Regions from separate parts of the Streptomyces luteireticuli genome, predicted to be linked through region 1. Evidence: riboswitches for the same ligand, from Rfam matches in the RefSeq annotation. Region 1 holds a riboswitch; the other holds the start of a gene.
What was found. A riboswitch is a leader RNA that binds a small molecule or an ion and turns the genes downstream of it on or off. The one in region 1 is predicted to bind cobalamin.
Positions count from the first base shown of each region.

Region 2: it holds a riboswitch for cobalamin, as region 1 does, so the genes downstream of both, AB8735_RS24735 (ribonucleoside-diphosphate reductase subunit alpha) here and metE (5-methyltetrahydropteroyltriglutamate--homocysteine S-methyltransferase) in region 1, are expected to answer to the same signal.

Region 1 covers NZ_CP167927.1:6,872,445-6,879,688, forward strand. Annotated here, with positions in the region: gene aceA (isocitrate lyase) at 1-1,204, shown strand, start outside; gene AB8735_RS30895 (malate synthase A) at 1,258-2,793, shown strand; gene AB8735_RS30900 (NAD-dependent epimerase/dehydratase family protein) at 2,838-3,710, opposite strand; cobalamin riboswitch at 3,883-4,094, shown strand; gene metE (5-methyltetrahydropteroyltriglutamate--homocysteine S-methyltransferase) at 4,224-6,536, shown strand; gene tgmC (ATP-grasp peptide maturase system methyltransferase) at 6,675-7,244, opposite strand, start outside.
Region 2 covers NZ_CP167927.1:5,494,837-5,502,080, reverse strand. Annotated here, with positions in the region: gene mctP (monocarboxylate uptake permease MctP) at 1-1,459, shown strand, start outside; gene AB8735_RS24740 (hypothetical protein) at 1,502-1,999, opposite strand; cobalamin riboswitch at 2,290-2,433, shown strand; gene AB8735_RS24735 (ribonucleoside-diphosphate reductase subunit alpha) at 2,596-4,992, shown strand; gene AB8735_RS24730 (ribonucleotide-diphosphate reductase subunit beta) at 4,992-6,017, shown strand; gene AB8735_RS24725 (YciI family protein) at 6,144-6,500, shown strand; gene AB8735_RS24720 (SulP family inorganic anion transporter) at 6,540-7,244, opposite strand, start outside.

The DNA of each region.
Region 1 (7,244 bases):
GCGCACCTACTCGGCGGCGGATGTGACGCGACTGTCGGGCAGTGTGCGGGAGGAGCACACGCTGGCGCGGCGCGGTGCCGAGCGGCTGTGGCGGCAGCTGCACGAGCGGGACTACGTCCACGCGCTGGGCGCGCTGACCGGCGGCCAGGCCGTGCAGCAGGTCAGGGCCGGCCTCCAGGCGATCTACCTGTCGGGCTGGCAGGTGGCCGCGGACGCCAACCAGGCCGGGCACACCTACCCGGACCAGAGCCTCTACCCGGTCAACTCCGTTCCGGCGGTGGTGCGCCGGATCAACAACGCGCTGCTGCGGGCCGACCAGATCGCGACGGCCGAGGGGGACACCTCGACGGACTGGCTGGCGCCGATCGTCGCGGACGCGGAGGCGGGCTTCGGCGGGCCGCTGAACGCCTTCGAGCTGACGAAGGCGATGATCGCGGCGGGCGCGGCGGGGATCCACTACGAGGACCAGCTGGCGTCGGAGAAGAAGTGCGGCCACCTGGGCGGGAAGGTGCTCGTCCCCACCGCGCAGCACATCCGCACCCTCAACGCGGCCCGGCTGGCCGCCGACATCGCCGGTGTGCCCACCCTGATCGTCGCCCGTACCGACGCCCTCGCGGCCAACCTCCTCACCAGCGACGTCGACGAGCGCGACGCGCGCTTCTGCACGGGGGAGCGGACGGCGGAGGGCTTCCACCGGGTCGAGAACGGCATGGCGCCGGTCATCGCCCGCGGGCTGGCGTACGCACCGTACGCGGACCTGCTGTGGGTGGAGACCGGCACCCCGGACCTGGCCCAGGCACGGGAGTTCGCGGAGGCGGTCCACGCCGAGCACCCGGACAAGATGCTCGCCTACAACTGCTCGCCGTCCTTCAACTGGAAGGCCGCCCTCGACGACGATCAGATCGCCAAGTTCCAGCGCGAACTGGGCGCCATGGGCTACCGCTTCCAGTTCATCACCCTGGCCGGATTCCACTCCCTCAACCACGCCATGTTCGACCTCGCCCGCGGCTACGCCGAGCACGGCATGACGGCCTACGTCGAGCTCCAGGAGCGGGAGTTCGCCGCCCAGGAGGACGGCTTCACGGCGGTGAAGCACCAACGCGAGGTGGGTACCGGCTACTTCGACCTCGTCTCGACGGCGGTCAACCCCGCCTCGTCCACCACCGCCCTGACAGGCTCCACCGAGGAAGAGCAGTTCCATTAGTCCCGTAGACCTGTAGACCCGTGCCGGGCGGACCGGTCCCCCAGGAGACGACCATGACTGCACCCACCCTCACCCCGACCGTCCACCTCCTCGGCGACCGGCCCGCCCGCTCGGACGAGGTCCTCACCCCCGAAGCCCTCGACTTCGTCGCCCGCCTCGACGCCGCCTTCGCCGGCCGCCGGGCCGCTCTCCTGGCCGAACGGCGGCATCGCGCCGCGCTGTTGGCCGGCGGCGGGGCCCTCGACCTCGTCCCGGCGACCTCCGCCGTCCGGGCCGACCGCTCCTGGCGCGTGGCCGCGCCCGCGCCCGGGCTCGCCGACCGCCGCATCGAGATCACCGGTCCGCCCACCCGGCGGGGGGCGGACCGGGCGCTGGCCTCCGGCGCCCCCGTATGGGTCGCCGACTTCGCGGACGGCGTGGCGCCCGCCTGGGGGCGGGTCGTCGAGGGCCAGGCGCACGTCCTGGCGTCGCCCCTGACGGTGCTGGTCCGCCCGCGCGGCTGGCACCTCACCGAGAAACACCTGATGGTCGCCGGCCGCCCCGCCGCGGCCGCCCTCGTCGACGCCGGACTCCACCTCTTCCACCGGGCCCGGGCCGGGCGGGGGAGCGGCGCCGGGGCCGGACCGTACTTCTGCCTCCCCCAGGTGGAGAATCACCTGGAGGCGCGGCTGTGGAACGATGTCTTCACCTTCGCCGAGGACCGGCTCGGCCTCCCGTACGGCACGGTCCGTGCCTCCGCACCCGTCGAAACGATCGGCGCCGCCTTCGAGATGGAGGAGATCCTCTACGAACTGCGCGCCCGCAGCGCCGGTCTGGCCACCGATTCCCGGCGCTATCTCGCCAGCGTCGTACGGGCCTTCCCGCACCGGCCGGACTTCCTCCTCCCGGACCGGGCGAAGATCACCATGACCGTGCCGTTCCTGCGCGCGTACACCGAACTGCTCGTCCGCACCTGCCACCGGCGCGGCGCCCACGCCATCGGCGGTCCGGCCGCCCAGGTGCCCGGCGCCGACGCCGCGGCGCACGAGGCCGTGCTGGCCCGGGTCCGCCTGGACAAGGAACGCGAGGCCGAGGACGGCTTCGACGGCTCCCGCGTCGCACACCCGGACCTCGTCCCCGTCTGCCGCACGGCCTTCGACACGGTCCTGGCCGGCCGACCCCACCAGCTCGAGCGCACCCGCGAGGACGTCCATGTCACGGCTGCCGGGCTGCTGTCCGTCCCCCGCAGCAGCGGCCGGCCCACGGAGGCGGGCGTGCGCGCCGCGCTGGGCGTCGCCCTGCGCTGCGCCGACTCCTGGCTGCGGGGCGGCACTTCGGTCGTCCGCCACGGCCTGGTGGAGGACGCGGCCACCGCGGAGACGGCCCGCTGCCAGGTGTGGCAGTGGCTGCGGCACGATGTGATCTCACCGGCGGCGGTGCTGCGGCTCCTCGCGGAGGAAGCGGCCGCGCTGACGGAGGAGCAGCCCGGGGCGCGGGCGGAGGAGGCGCGGCACGCCGTCGCCCGGACGGTCCTCGGGGCGGAGCCGCCGGGGGCGTTCGGGCCGGACTTCGCGGCCGCCCCCCGGGCGCGGGGCCGGGCGCGCGCCTGAGCCCCGGCCCGGTCGGCGGGGGCTCGGGCGCTTACAGGGAGCGCTCAGATGCCCTGGCCCGCGAAACCCTCCCGCCACGTCGGGTACTCCGGGGTCCAACCCAGCTCCCGGGCGCGGGAATTGAGCGCGCCGCGCTCCCACGGCTCACCGCCGCCCGGCACCGGCTCCGGCGCCGGGACGCCCAGCGCCCCCGCGAGCACCGGCAGCCACTCCCGGCCCCGCGCCGGCTCGTCGTCCACGACGTTCACCGGGCCGGACGGCCAGTCGAGTGCCGCGACCGCCGCGGACGCCGCGTCCGCGACGTGGACGAAGGAGCTCACGGCGTCGTTCGCCTCGATGCCGCCGAGGAAGGCGGCCGGTTCGCCGCGGAGCGCCGCGGCGACCGCGCCGCCGGGGGCGTACCAGGTGCCGGGGCCGTAGAGGATGCCGTACCGCAGCACGACCGCCGTCCCCAGCTCCGCGACGGTCTCCTCCAGGGCGCGGATGCCGCCGACCATCGAGGCGCGCGGGGCCTCGGGGGAGTCGTCGAGGGGGACGGACTCGTCGGCGGGGGTGCCGCCGGGCGCGTAGGCCCAGGCGACGGACTGGGCGACGATCCGCCGGACGCCGGCGGCGCGGGCCGCGTCCACCAGGTTGCGGGTGCCCTCGCGGCGCAGCCTTATGTTGGCGCGGCCGTCCGCCCCGGCCAGGTCGGTGAGTTGGTGGATGACAGCGTCCGGCGCGGCGTCGGCCACCGCCCGCCGTACGGCGTCCGCGTCGAGGACGTCCGCCCGGACCGCGGAGGCGCCCATGCACCGCACGAGCTCGGTCCCCTCCGCCGTCCGGGAGGCCCCGGTGACCTCGTGCCCGGCCTTCAGGAGGAGGGGGACGAGCAGGCGGCCGACGGCGCCGGTGGCGCCCGCGACGAAGATGCGCATGGAAAGGGTCCGTTCGTGCGTGGTGTGCGGTGGTACTTGGTGGTACTCGGTGGTACGTGGCCCAGGCTAGAGCGGAATGCCGTCTCGCATTTGGGCCATTCGCGAGCCGGATGCGTGGGCTACTCGGGAGGGATGAGTTCCAGATCACTTCCCCGGGCGGGCCGGCAACCCCTACGCTGACGGTGCAGCTGGTTCGCCCTGCCCGCCAGGCAGACGCGTCGCAAGAGGGAACCCGGTGGGAATCCGGGACTGCCCCGCAGCGGTGAGTGGGAACGACCGCCGTCATGAGCACTGGGATCCGCGAGGACCCCGGGAAGCGACGGCCAGTAGGAACAGGCACGGCGCCCGCGAGTCCGAAGACCTGCCACTGCCCGTGCGCGTATGGACGCGCACGGAGTTCCGGTGACCTCGTGGGCGGGTCGGCGAACGCGATGGCCGTACCCGGCCGTTCGCTCCTTCGCCTTGCGCGCACCCGTCCCGGGACGCCGCTCAGTGCTCGCGAAGGAGAGTGTTGTGACCAGCAAGTCCGCAGCCGCGGCAGCACGGGCCACCGTGTACGGCTACCCCCGACAGGGTGCCGGCCGGGAACTGAAGAAGGCCGTCGAGGGTTACTGGAAGGGCCGTGTCGACGCCGGTGAACTCCGGCGCACCGCCGCCGCGCTGCGCGCCGCCACCTGGCGGGGCCTCGCCGGGGCCGGCGTGCACGAGGTGCCGACCGGCGACTTCTCGTACTACGACCACGTCCTGGACACGACCGTCATGGTCGGCGCGATCCCCGCCCGGCACCGCGCCGCCGTCGAGGCGGACGCCCTGGACGGCTACTTCGCCATGGCCCGGGGGACGCAGGACGTCGCGCCCCTGGAGATGACCAAGTGGTTCGACACCAACTACCACTACCTGGTACCCGAGTTGGGTCCGGACACCGTCTTCGCGGCCGATTCCGCCAAGCAGGTCGACGAGTTCCGGGAGGCCCGCGCCCTCGGTCTCGACGCACGCCCCGTCCTCGTCGGTCCCCTCACCTACCTTCTGCTCGCCAAGCCCGCCCCGGGCGTCGACGAGGGCTTCGAGCCGCTGACCCTGCTCGACCGGCTGCTGCCCGTCTACGCCGAGGTCCTCGCCGACCTGCGGGCCGCCGGTGCCGAGTGGGTCCAGCTCGACGAGCCCGCCCTCGTCCAGGACCGCAGCCCGGCCGAACTCAACGCCGCCGCACGGGTCTACCGCGACCTCGGCGCCCTCACCGACCGGCCCAAGCTCCTCGTCGCCTCCTACTTCGACCGGCTCGGCGACGCCCTGCCCGTCCTCGCCAAGGCCCCCGTCGACGGGCTGGCCCTGGACTTCACCGGGCCCGCCGCCGGGAACCTCGACGACCTCGCCGCCGTGGGCGGCCTGCCCGGCAAGCGGCTGGTCGCCGGTGTCGTGGACGGGCGCAACGTATGGATCAACGACCTCGCCGGGTCGCTCGCCACCCTCGCCACCCTCCTCGGCCTCGCCGACCGGGTGGACGTCGCGGCGTCCTGCTCGCTGCTGCACGTCCCGCTCGACGTCACCGCCGAACGGGACATCGACGGACAGATCGTCCGCTGGCTCGCCTTCGCCCGCCAGAAGACCGCCGAGGTCGTCCTCCTGGCGCGCGGACTGGAACGCGGCACCGACGCCATCGCCGCCGAACTCGCCGCCAACCGGGCCGACCTGGCCTCCCGCGCGGGCTCGCCCATCACCCGCGACCCGGCCGTGCGCGCCCGCACCGCCGCCGTCACCGACGCCGACGGCCGCCGCTCGCACCCCTACCCCGGGCGGGCCGCCGCCCAGCGCGCCCGGCTCGGCCTGCCGCCGCTGCCGACGACCACCATCGGCTCCTTCCCGCAGACCACCGAACTGCGCACCGCCCGCGCCGACCTGCGCGCCGGACGCATCGGCACCGAGGGCTACGAGGAGCGGATCGAGGCCGAGATCCGGGAGGTGATCTCCTTCCAGGAGAAGGCCGGGATCGACGTCCTGGTGCACGGCGAGCCCGAACGCAACGACATGGTCCAGTACTTCGCCGAGCAGCTCACCGGCTACCTCGCCACCCAGCACGGCTGGGTCCAGTCCTACGGCACCCGCTACGTCCGTCCGCCGATCCTCGCCGGCGACATCTCCCGCCCCGGGCCGATGACCGTCCGCTGGACCTCCTACGCCCAGTCGCTGACCGGCCGCCCCGTCAAGGGCATGCTCACCGGGCCGGTGACCATGCTCGCCTGGTCCTTCGTCCGCGACGACCAGCCGCTCGGGGAGACCGCCCGCCAGGTCGCCCTCGCCCTGCGCGACGAGGTGAACGACCTGGAGGCGGCGGGCACTTCGGTCATCCAGGTGGACGAACCCGCGCTGCGCGAGACCCTGCCGCTGCGGGCCGCCGGACGCCCGGCCTATCTGGCCTGGGCCACCGAGGCGTTCCGCCTCACCACCTCCGGCGTCCGGCCGGACACCCAGATCCACACCCATATGTGCTACGCCGAGTTCGGCGACGTCCTCCAGGCCATCGACGACCTCGACGCCGACGTCATCAGCCTGGAGGCCGCCCGCTCCCACATGCAGGTCGCGGGCGAACTGGCGGACGCCGGCTACCCGAGGGAGGTCGGGCCCGGCGTCTACGACATCCACTCGCCGCGCGTCCCCGACACCGGGGAGGTGACGGCCCTGCTGCGCCGCGCGCTGGCCGCGGTCCCCGCGGAGCGGCTCTGGGTCAACCCCGACTGCGGTCTGAAGACGCGGGGTTGGACGGAGGTGCGGGAGGCACTGGAGCATCTGGTGGCGGCGGCGCGGGAGGCGCGGGGGGAAGTGGGCTGATGCGGTAGGGGTCCCCGACCCCGCCCTTTCTCCCCCAGAGGGGGTGCCCCCAGTTTCTTCGCGCTCCGCGCGGGTGCAACGCGGCTGTGCCGCGTTCGTCCTCAAACGCCGGACGGGCTGATTCAGCCCGTCCGGCGCTCACTGCCACGTGAGGTGTTGCCCCTCCGGACCGACGTGCAGTCGCATTTGTTCGACTGGGGGTTGCCCGTCCTTCTGCCACTGTGCGAGTCGGTCGGCGATCACGTCCCAGAGCCGTTCGGGTCCGGATTGCCGCACCATCCACTGTCCGTCTTCCTGGTACAGCGATGCCCACGCTTCGGCGTCCACGTCGATGACGAGGTGTTCCGTACGCCCGCCCCGGTCGAGGGTGAGGCGTTGGGCCGTAGGAGCGGCGAATTGTGCGATGAAGCGTGGCGTCCACTCCTCCAGGACGTCAGCCCCGAGACCCGTCGGAGAGGCGGTTCCCGCCCTGAGATCGGGCAGCATGCCCAGTGAGGGCGGGAGTTGCGGGCGAGCGAGCATGAAGGATACCTGTCCCCCGAGGACCGGTCCGCTTGCCGTTCCGTCCTCGGAGACCGTGAGCCGCACCAGCTCGGAGGCGTGCATCCAGCCTCCGACCGTGACCAGGATTTCGCCGCCGGGCCGGGTCTGCGTGACCCAGTCAAGAGGGATGGTCCGTACGCCACATGTGACGATCACTCGGTCGTA
Region 2 (7,244 bases), 1.4 Mb from region 1:
CCTGCTGGGCGGCGACCTCTACACCGCGTACACCTTCGTCGCCGTTCCGGCGGCCGTCTACGCGGGCGGGGCGGCGGGATTCTTCGCCGTGCCCTACACCATTCTCTGCTATCCGCTGGTGTTCACCTTCCTGCCGCGGCTGTGGTCGGTCTCCCACCGCCACGGTTACGTCACGTCCTCGGACTTCGTGCGCGGCAGGTTCGGCTCCAAGGGGCTCTCCCTGGCCCTCGCCCTCACCGGCATTCTCGCCACGATGCCCTACATCGCGCTCCAACTCGTCGGCATCCAGGCGGTGCTGGACGTGATGGGCGTGGGCGGCGGTTCCAACTGGTTCATGAAGGACCTGCCGCTGCTCATCGCCTTCGGTGTCCTGGCCGCCTACACCTACTCCTCGGGACTGCGCGCCCCCGCCCTCATCGCCTTCGTCAAGGACGCGCTGATCTATATCGTCATCGCGGTCGCCATCATCTACATCCCGATGAAGCTCGGCGGATTCCACGACATCTTCGCCAAGGCGGGCGAGGCGTTCTCCACGAAGAATCCGGCGACCGGGAAGCCGCGCGGCGCCCTCGCCTCCGGACCGGACGCGCAGTGGGCCTACGCGACGCTCGCACTGGGCTCCGCGATGGCGCTGTTCCTCTATCCGCACTCCGTGACGGCGGTCCTCTCCAGCAAGAACCGGAACGTCATCCGGCGCAACACCACGATCCTGCCGCTCTATTCGCTGATGCTGGGCCTGCTGGCCATGCTGGGATTCATGGCGGTCGCGGCCGGGATCAAGGTGAAGAACGGCCAGCTGGCCATTCCGCAGCTCTTCGACGACATGTTCCCCGACTGGTTCACGGGCGTGGCCTTCGCGGCCATCGGCATCGGCGCCCTCGTCCCCGCCGCCATCATGTCCATAGCCGCGGCGAACCTCTTCACCCGCAATATCTACAAGGACTTCCTGCGCAAGGACGCGACGCCGGAGAACGAGGCGAAGGTGTCCAAACTGGCCTCCCTCCTCGTCAAGGTGGGCGCGCTGGTCTTCGTCCTCACCATGGACAAGTCGGTGGCCATCAACTTCCAGCTGCTGGGGGGCATCTGGATCCTCCAGACCGTGCCCGCCCTGGTCGGCGGCCTGTTCACCCGCTGGTTCCACCGCTGGGCCCTGCTGGCCGGCTGGGCCGTCGGGATGGTCTACGGGACATGGCGCGCCTATGACACCCCCAGCGCCACGCAGGACCACTTCGGCAACACCAACCTCATCCCCTTCATCGGGGAGAAGGGCTACATCGGCCTGACGGCCTTCGTCCTGAACGTCGCCGTCACCGTCGTCCTGACGCTCGTCCTCAAGGCCCTCAAGGCCCCGGACGGCGTGGACGAGACGAAGCCCTCCGACTACACGGCGGACGCGGGCGACCCCGACGTCGCCGTGGAGCTCCCCCCGGCCACGGCGGGCGCACCGGGCGGCCACTGAGAAACGGCCGGGCCCACGGGCCCGGCCGTCCCCCTCCCCCTGTCAGGCGGCGGCACCCGAAGGCGTCAGACCGAGCGCCCGGAAGGAGACCCGCTGGTCGAACCAGAGCAGCCCCACGGTCAGCGCGGACATCACCAGCCCCAGGGCCAGATGACCGGCCGCCGATTCGACGGTGGCACCCACGGCCCCGAGCACGACGTGCAGCGCGACCCGCAGCCCGATGAGCCCGAAGAGGATCTTCCGGGCGCGGGAGTTCTTCAGCATCGCCTTGAGCAGCTTCCTGCGCCGCCGCAGGACCGTCAGCCCCACCGCGATGTTCACCGCCCCGAGCGCGGCGAGGACCATCCAGGCCCCGTCCCACGCCTTGTAGAAGTCGAAGGCGGCCCCCATGGCCCCCTCGAAGGCGAAGAACCACACCGGAAGCGGCTTCAGCTCCGGATCGAGCGCGCCCTGCCCGGCCCCGGCCTGCTGCTCGGTGATGGTGCCGCTCATCGTGCCCGCCCCCGTGCCGCTCATCGTGTCCGCCCCCGTGTCGCTCATGGTGTCCGCCCCGTCGTGGTGTCGCCGTCCCGTCCAACACCCACGATCATTCCCTCCCCCGCCCTCCGGCGGCAGGTCCGCCCGTCACCGGCCGGAGATGACAAAAGTCAGTGCGGCCGGTGACGGGCGAACGGCCGCCCGCGCACCGCCCCTACGCTTCCGTGAAGCGGGGCCGCCCTCCCCCGCCCCCCGCGGCCTCTCCGGCCGTCGCACCCGCGAACACGCCACCGTCTAGCACATTCCGCGACCGTCTCATGACGCGCCGACACAACATGTGGGGGTACACGCGACGGGCAGCACTAGATGTATGCTCGTCCTCGCTGTCGCCGCAGGGGAATCCGGTGGAAATCCGGAACTGTCCCGCAACGGTGTACGTGTGGAGATATTGCACCCACGCCGCAGTCCGAGGACCTGCCGACAGTACGCCCTCGCCGGCCCGCCGCCGGTGTGCGGTGTCGAACCACGTCCGGGCCTCGAGGGTTGGGCCGGTGGACGCCTGCGCGCATGCTTCCGTACGTCACGTACGCGCCCCGCATGCCCGTGTGCGGCCCCGTGCGCTCCCGAGCGGCCTCCAGCCGAGTGAGGGAGAGCAACACGTGACGATCGCGCCCGTCGATCCGGTCTCAGCGCAGGCGGAGGAGTCCGTCGACGCTCCCGGGACCGCGCTGCTGCGCACCCTGACGGAACTCACCGCCGACCTGCCCGCCACCGACCCCGGCAAGGTCGCCGCCGCCGCGCTGCGCGGCCGGCACGCCGGGTCGGACGAGGCCGAACTGCGCTCGCTGGCCACCGAGGCCGCGGCCGGGCTGATCGGCGAGGAGCCCGAGTACTCGCGGCTCGCCGCGCGGCTCCTCACGCTCGCCATCGCCGAGGAGGCGGGCGGGCAGGGCGCGGTCTCCTTCTCCGCGTCGGTCGCCACCGGGCACCGCGAGGGCCTGATCGCCGACGACACCGCCGCGTTCGTGCGCGAGCACGCCGAGCGGCTGGACGCGCTGGTGGACGCCGCCCTGGTCGACGGCGCCGACGACCGCTTCGGCTACTTCGGCCTGCGCACCCTGCACAGCCGCTACCTGCTCCGCCACCCGATCACCCGGAACGTGATCGAGACCCCGCAGCACTTCCTGCTGCGCGTGGCCTGCGGCCTCGCCGAGACTGCTGATTCAAAAGAAGCCTCCGTCCGGGCGCTGGAGGACGTCGCCGAGCTCTACCGCCTCACCAGCACGCTCTCGTACCTCCCCTCCTCCCCCACGCTCTTCAACTCCGGTACGCGGCACCCCCAGATGTCGTCCTGCTACCTGCTGGACTCGCCGCTGGACGAGCTGGACTCGATCTACGACCGCTACCACCAGGTGGCGCGGCTGTCGAAGCACGCGGGCGGCATCGGCCTGTCCTACTCCCGCATCCGCTCGCGCGGTTCGCTGATCCGCGGCACCAACGGGCACTCCAACGGCATCGTGCCGTTCCTGCGCACCCTCGACGCCTCGGTCGCGGCCGTCAACCAGGGCGGCCGGCGCAAGGGCGCGGCCTGCGTCTACCTGGAGACGTGGCACGCGGACATCGAGGAGTTCCTGGAGCTCCGCGACAACACCGGTGAGGAGGCGCGCCGTACGCACAACCTCAACATCGCGCACTGGATCCCGGACGAGTTCATGCGCCGGGTCGAGGCGGACGCCGAGTGGTCGCTGTTCTCCCCGGCGGACACCCCGGACCTGGTGGACCTGTACGGCGACGAGTTCGACGCCGCGTACCGCGCGTACGAGGCCGCGGGCAAGGCCGTCAAGACCATCCCGGCGCGGGTGCTCTACGCCCGGATGATGCGCACCCTGGCGCAGACCGGCAACGGCTGGATGACGTTCAAGGACGCCGCCAACCGCACCGCCAACCAGACCGCCGAGCCCGGCAAGGTCGTCCACTCCTCCAACCTCTGCACGGAGATCCTGGAGGTCACGAACGACGGCGAGACCGCGGTCTGCAACCTGGGTTCGGTCAACCTGGCCGCCCACCTGGGCGAGGACGGCGAGATGGACTGGGAGCGGCTGGACCGCACCGTCCGCACCGCCGTGACCTTCCTCGACCGCGTCGTGGACATCAACTTCTACCCGACCGAGCAGGCGGGCGCCTCCAACTCCCGCTGGCGGCCGGTCGGTCTGGGCCTGATGGGCCTCCAGGACGTCTTCTTCCGGCTGCGCCTGCCCTTCGACTCCCCCGAGGCGAAGGCGCTGTCCACCCGGATCTCCGAGCGGATCATGCTCGCGGCCTACGAGGCGTCGGCCGACCTGGCCGAGCGGCACGGCCCGCACGAGGCCTGGTCCGCCACCCGCACCGCGCGCGGTGTGCTGCACCCGGACCACTACCCCAACACCGAGCCCACCTGGGCGGAGCGCTGGGACGCGCTGCGCGCCCGGATCGCCGCCGTCGGCATGCGCAACTCGCTGCTGCTGGCGATCGCCCCGACGGCGACGATCGCGTCCATCGCGGGCGTCTACGAATGCATCGAGCCGCAGGTCTCCAACCTGTTCAAGCGCGAGACGCTCAGCGGTGAGTTCCTCCAGGTCAACACCTACCTGGTGGAGGACCTGAAGAAGCTCGGCGTGTGGGACCGCACCACGCGCGACGCGCTCACCGACGCCAACGGCTCGGTCCAGGACATGCGGTGGATCCCGCAGGAGGTGCGCGACCTCTACCGCACCGCCTGGGAGATCCCCCAGCGCTCCCTGATCGACATGGCCGCGGCCCGTACGCCGTACCTCGACCAGAGCCAGTCCCTCAACCTGTTCATGGCCGCGCCCACCATCGGCAAGCTCAGCTCGATGTACGCGTACGCCTGGAAGCAGGGCATCAAGACCACGTACTACCTGCGTTCGCGCCCGGCGACCCGGATCGCGCGGTCGGCCGGCACCGCCGCCACCGTCCCCGTCCAGCAGTCGGCCCCCGACGCCGACGCCATCGCCTGCTCCCTGGAAAACCCCGAGTCCTGCGAGGCATGCCAGTAATGACGACCGCCCCCGAACGTCGTACGAAGAACCTGCTCGACCCCGGTTTCGAGCTGACCCTCCGGCCCATGCGGTACCCGGACTTCTACGACCGCTACCGTGACGCGATCAAGAACACCTGGACCGTGGAGGAGGTCGACCTCCACTCCGACGTCGCCGACCTCGCCAAGCTCTCCCCGGGCGAGCAGCACCTGATCGGCCGCCTCGTCGCGTTCTTCGCGACCGGCGACTCGATCGTGGCCAACAACCTGGTGCTCACGCTCTACAAGCACATCAACTCCCCCGAGGCGCGGCTGTACCTGTCGCGGCAGCTCTTCGAGGAGGCCGTGCACGTCCAGTTCTATCTGACGCTGCTGGACACCTACCTCCCCGACCCGGACGACCGCAACGAGGCGTTCGCGGCGGTGGAGAACATCCCGTCCATCCGGGAGAAGGCCCAGTTCTGCTTCAAGTGGATGGACTCGGTCGAGAAGCTGGACCAGTTGGAGTCGAAGGCCGACCGCCGTCGCTTCCTGCTCAACCTGATCTGCTTCGCGGCCTGCATCGAGGGGCTGTTCTTCTACGGGGCGTTCGCCTACGTGTACTGGTTCCGCTCGCGCGGCCTGCTGCACGGCCTGGCGACCGGCACCAACTGGGTGTTCCGCGACGAGACCATGCACATGGAGTTCGCGTTCTCCGTGGTGGACACCGTCCGCGAGGAGGAGCCGGACCTCTTCGACGACGAACTCCAGCAGCAGGTCACGGACATGCTCGCGGAGGCCGTCGAGGCGGAGCTCCAGTTCGCCCGCGACCTGTGCGGCGACGGCCTGCCGGGCATGAACACCGAGTCCATGCGCGAGTACCTCCAGTGCGTGGCCGACCAGCGCCTGATGCGCCTGGGCTTCGCCCCGGTCTACGGCTCGGAGAACCCGTTCTCCTTCATGGAGCTGCAGAACGTCCAGGAGCTGACCAACTTCTTCGAGCGCCGCGCCTCCGCGTACCAGGTCGCGGTCGAGGGCACGGTCGCCTTCGACGACGAGTTCTGATCCGCTTCTGATCCGCGTACGCGTCGACGAGCCCCGCCGGACCCGGTCCGGCGGGGCTCCGCGTTTGTCGCTCCATGTCCGGCCATGGTGGGAACCATCAGGACAGAGCGACGGCAGGAGAACCCCATGCGGGTCATGATGATCGTCAAGGCGACCGAGGACTCCGAGGCCGGTGTGCTACCGACCCGGGAGGAGATCGCCGAGATGGGGCGGTACAACGACGAACTCGCCGCGGCGGGCGTGCTGCTGGCCGCCGACGGGCTGCGGTCCTCGGCGGAGGGCGCGCGGGTGGTGTTCGCGGGCGGGGCGCCGAGCGTGATCGACGGACCGTTCTCCGAGATCGGCGAGCTGATGGCCGGCTACTGGGTCATCCGGGTGGAGTCGATGGACGAGGCCCGCGACTGGGCGAAGCGGATCCCCTTCCAGGACGGGGTCGTCGAGCTGCGCCGGATCTTCGAACCCGAGGATTTTCCCGCCGGGTAGCGGGTGCGGGGGACGGCGAGGCCGTCCCCCTTTCCCGTCTCAGCCCACGGCCTCGCGCAGCCGGACCGGTTCGGTACCGGCGTCGTTGTGGCTCTCGGCCCAGCTCTCCAGGGCCGTGCGGCAGGCGTGGTCGAGATGGCGCAGCTCGGACAGGTCGATTTCGATCGGGCGGTCCTTGGGCAGCGCCTCCAGGGTCTCCATGATGCGGGGCAGGCGGAGGAAGGTCGCGTTGCCGGTGAGCCGCGCGAGGATCCTGCCGTCGGTGAGGTCGCGGACGTCCACCTGCACCTTGGAGGTCTCCCAGGCGGACTTCACGACGGCCAGCAGGATGCCGAGCAGCACGCCCTCGAACATGCTGGTCGCCAGGATGGCCACGGCGGTGGCCGCGAGGATCACCAGTTCGCCGCGGTGCGCGCGCCACAGCGGGGCGAACTCCCCGAAGGGGATCAGCTTGCAGCCCGCGTGCACCAGCACGCCGGCCAGCGCGGGCAGCGGGATGACGCCGACGGCCGCCGGCAGGGCCACCACGAAGACCAGCAGCCAGGCGCCGTGCAGCACACGGGAGAGCGCGGTGCGGGCGCCGGCCCGGACGTTGGCCGAGCTGCGGACGATGACCGCGGTCATCGGCAGGGCGCCGAGCAGGCCGCAGAGCATGTTGCCGGCGCCCTGGGCCAGCAGCTCCTTGTCGTAGTGCGTCCTGGGCCCGTCGTGCATCCGGTCCACGGCGGCGGCGCTGAACAGCGT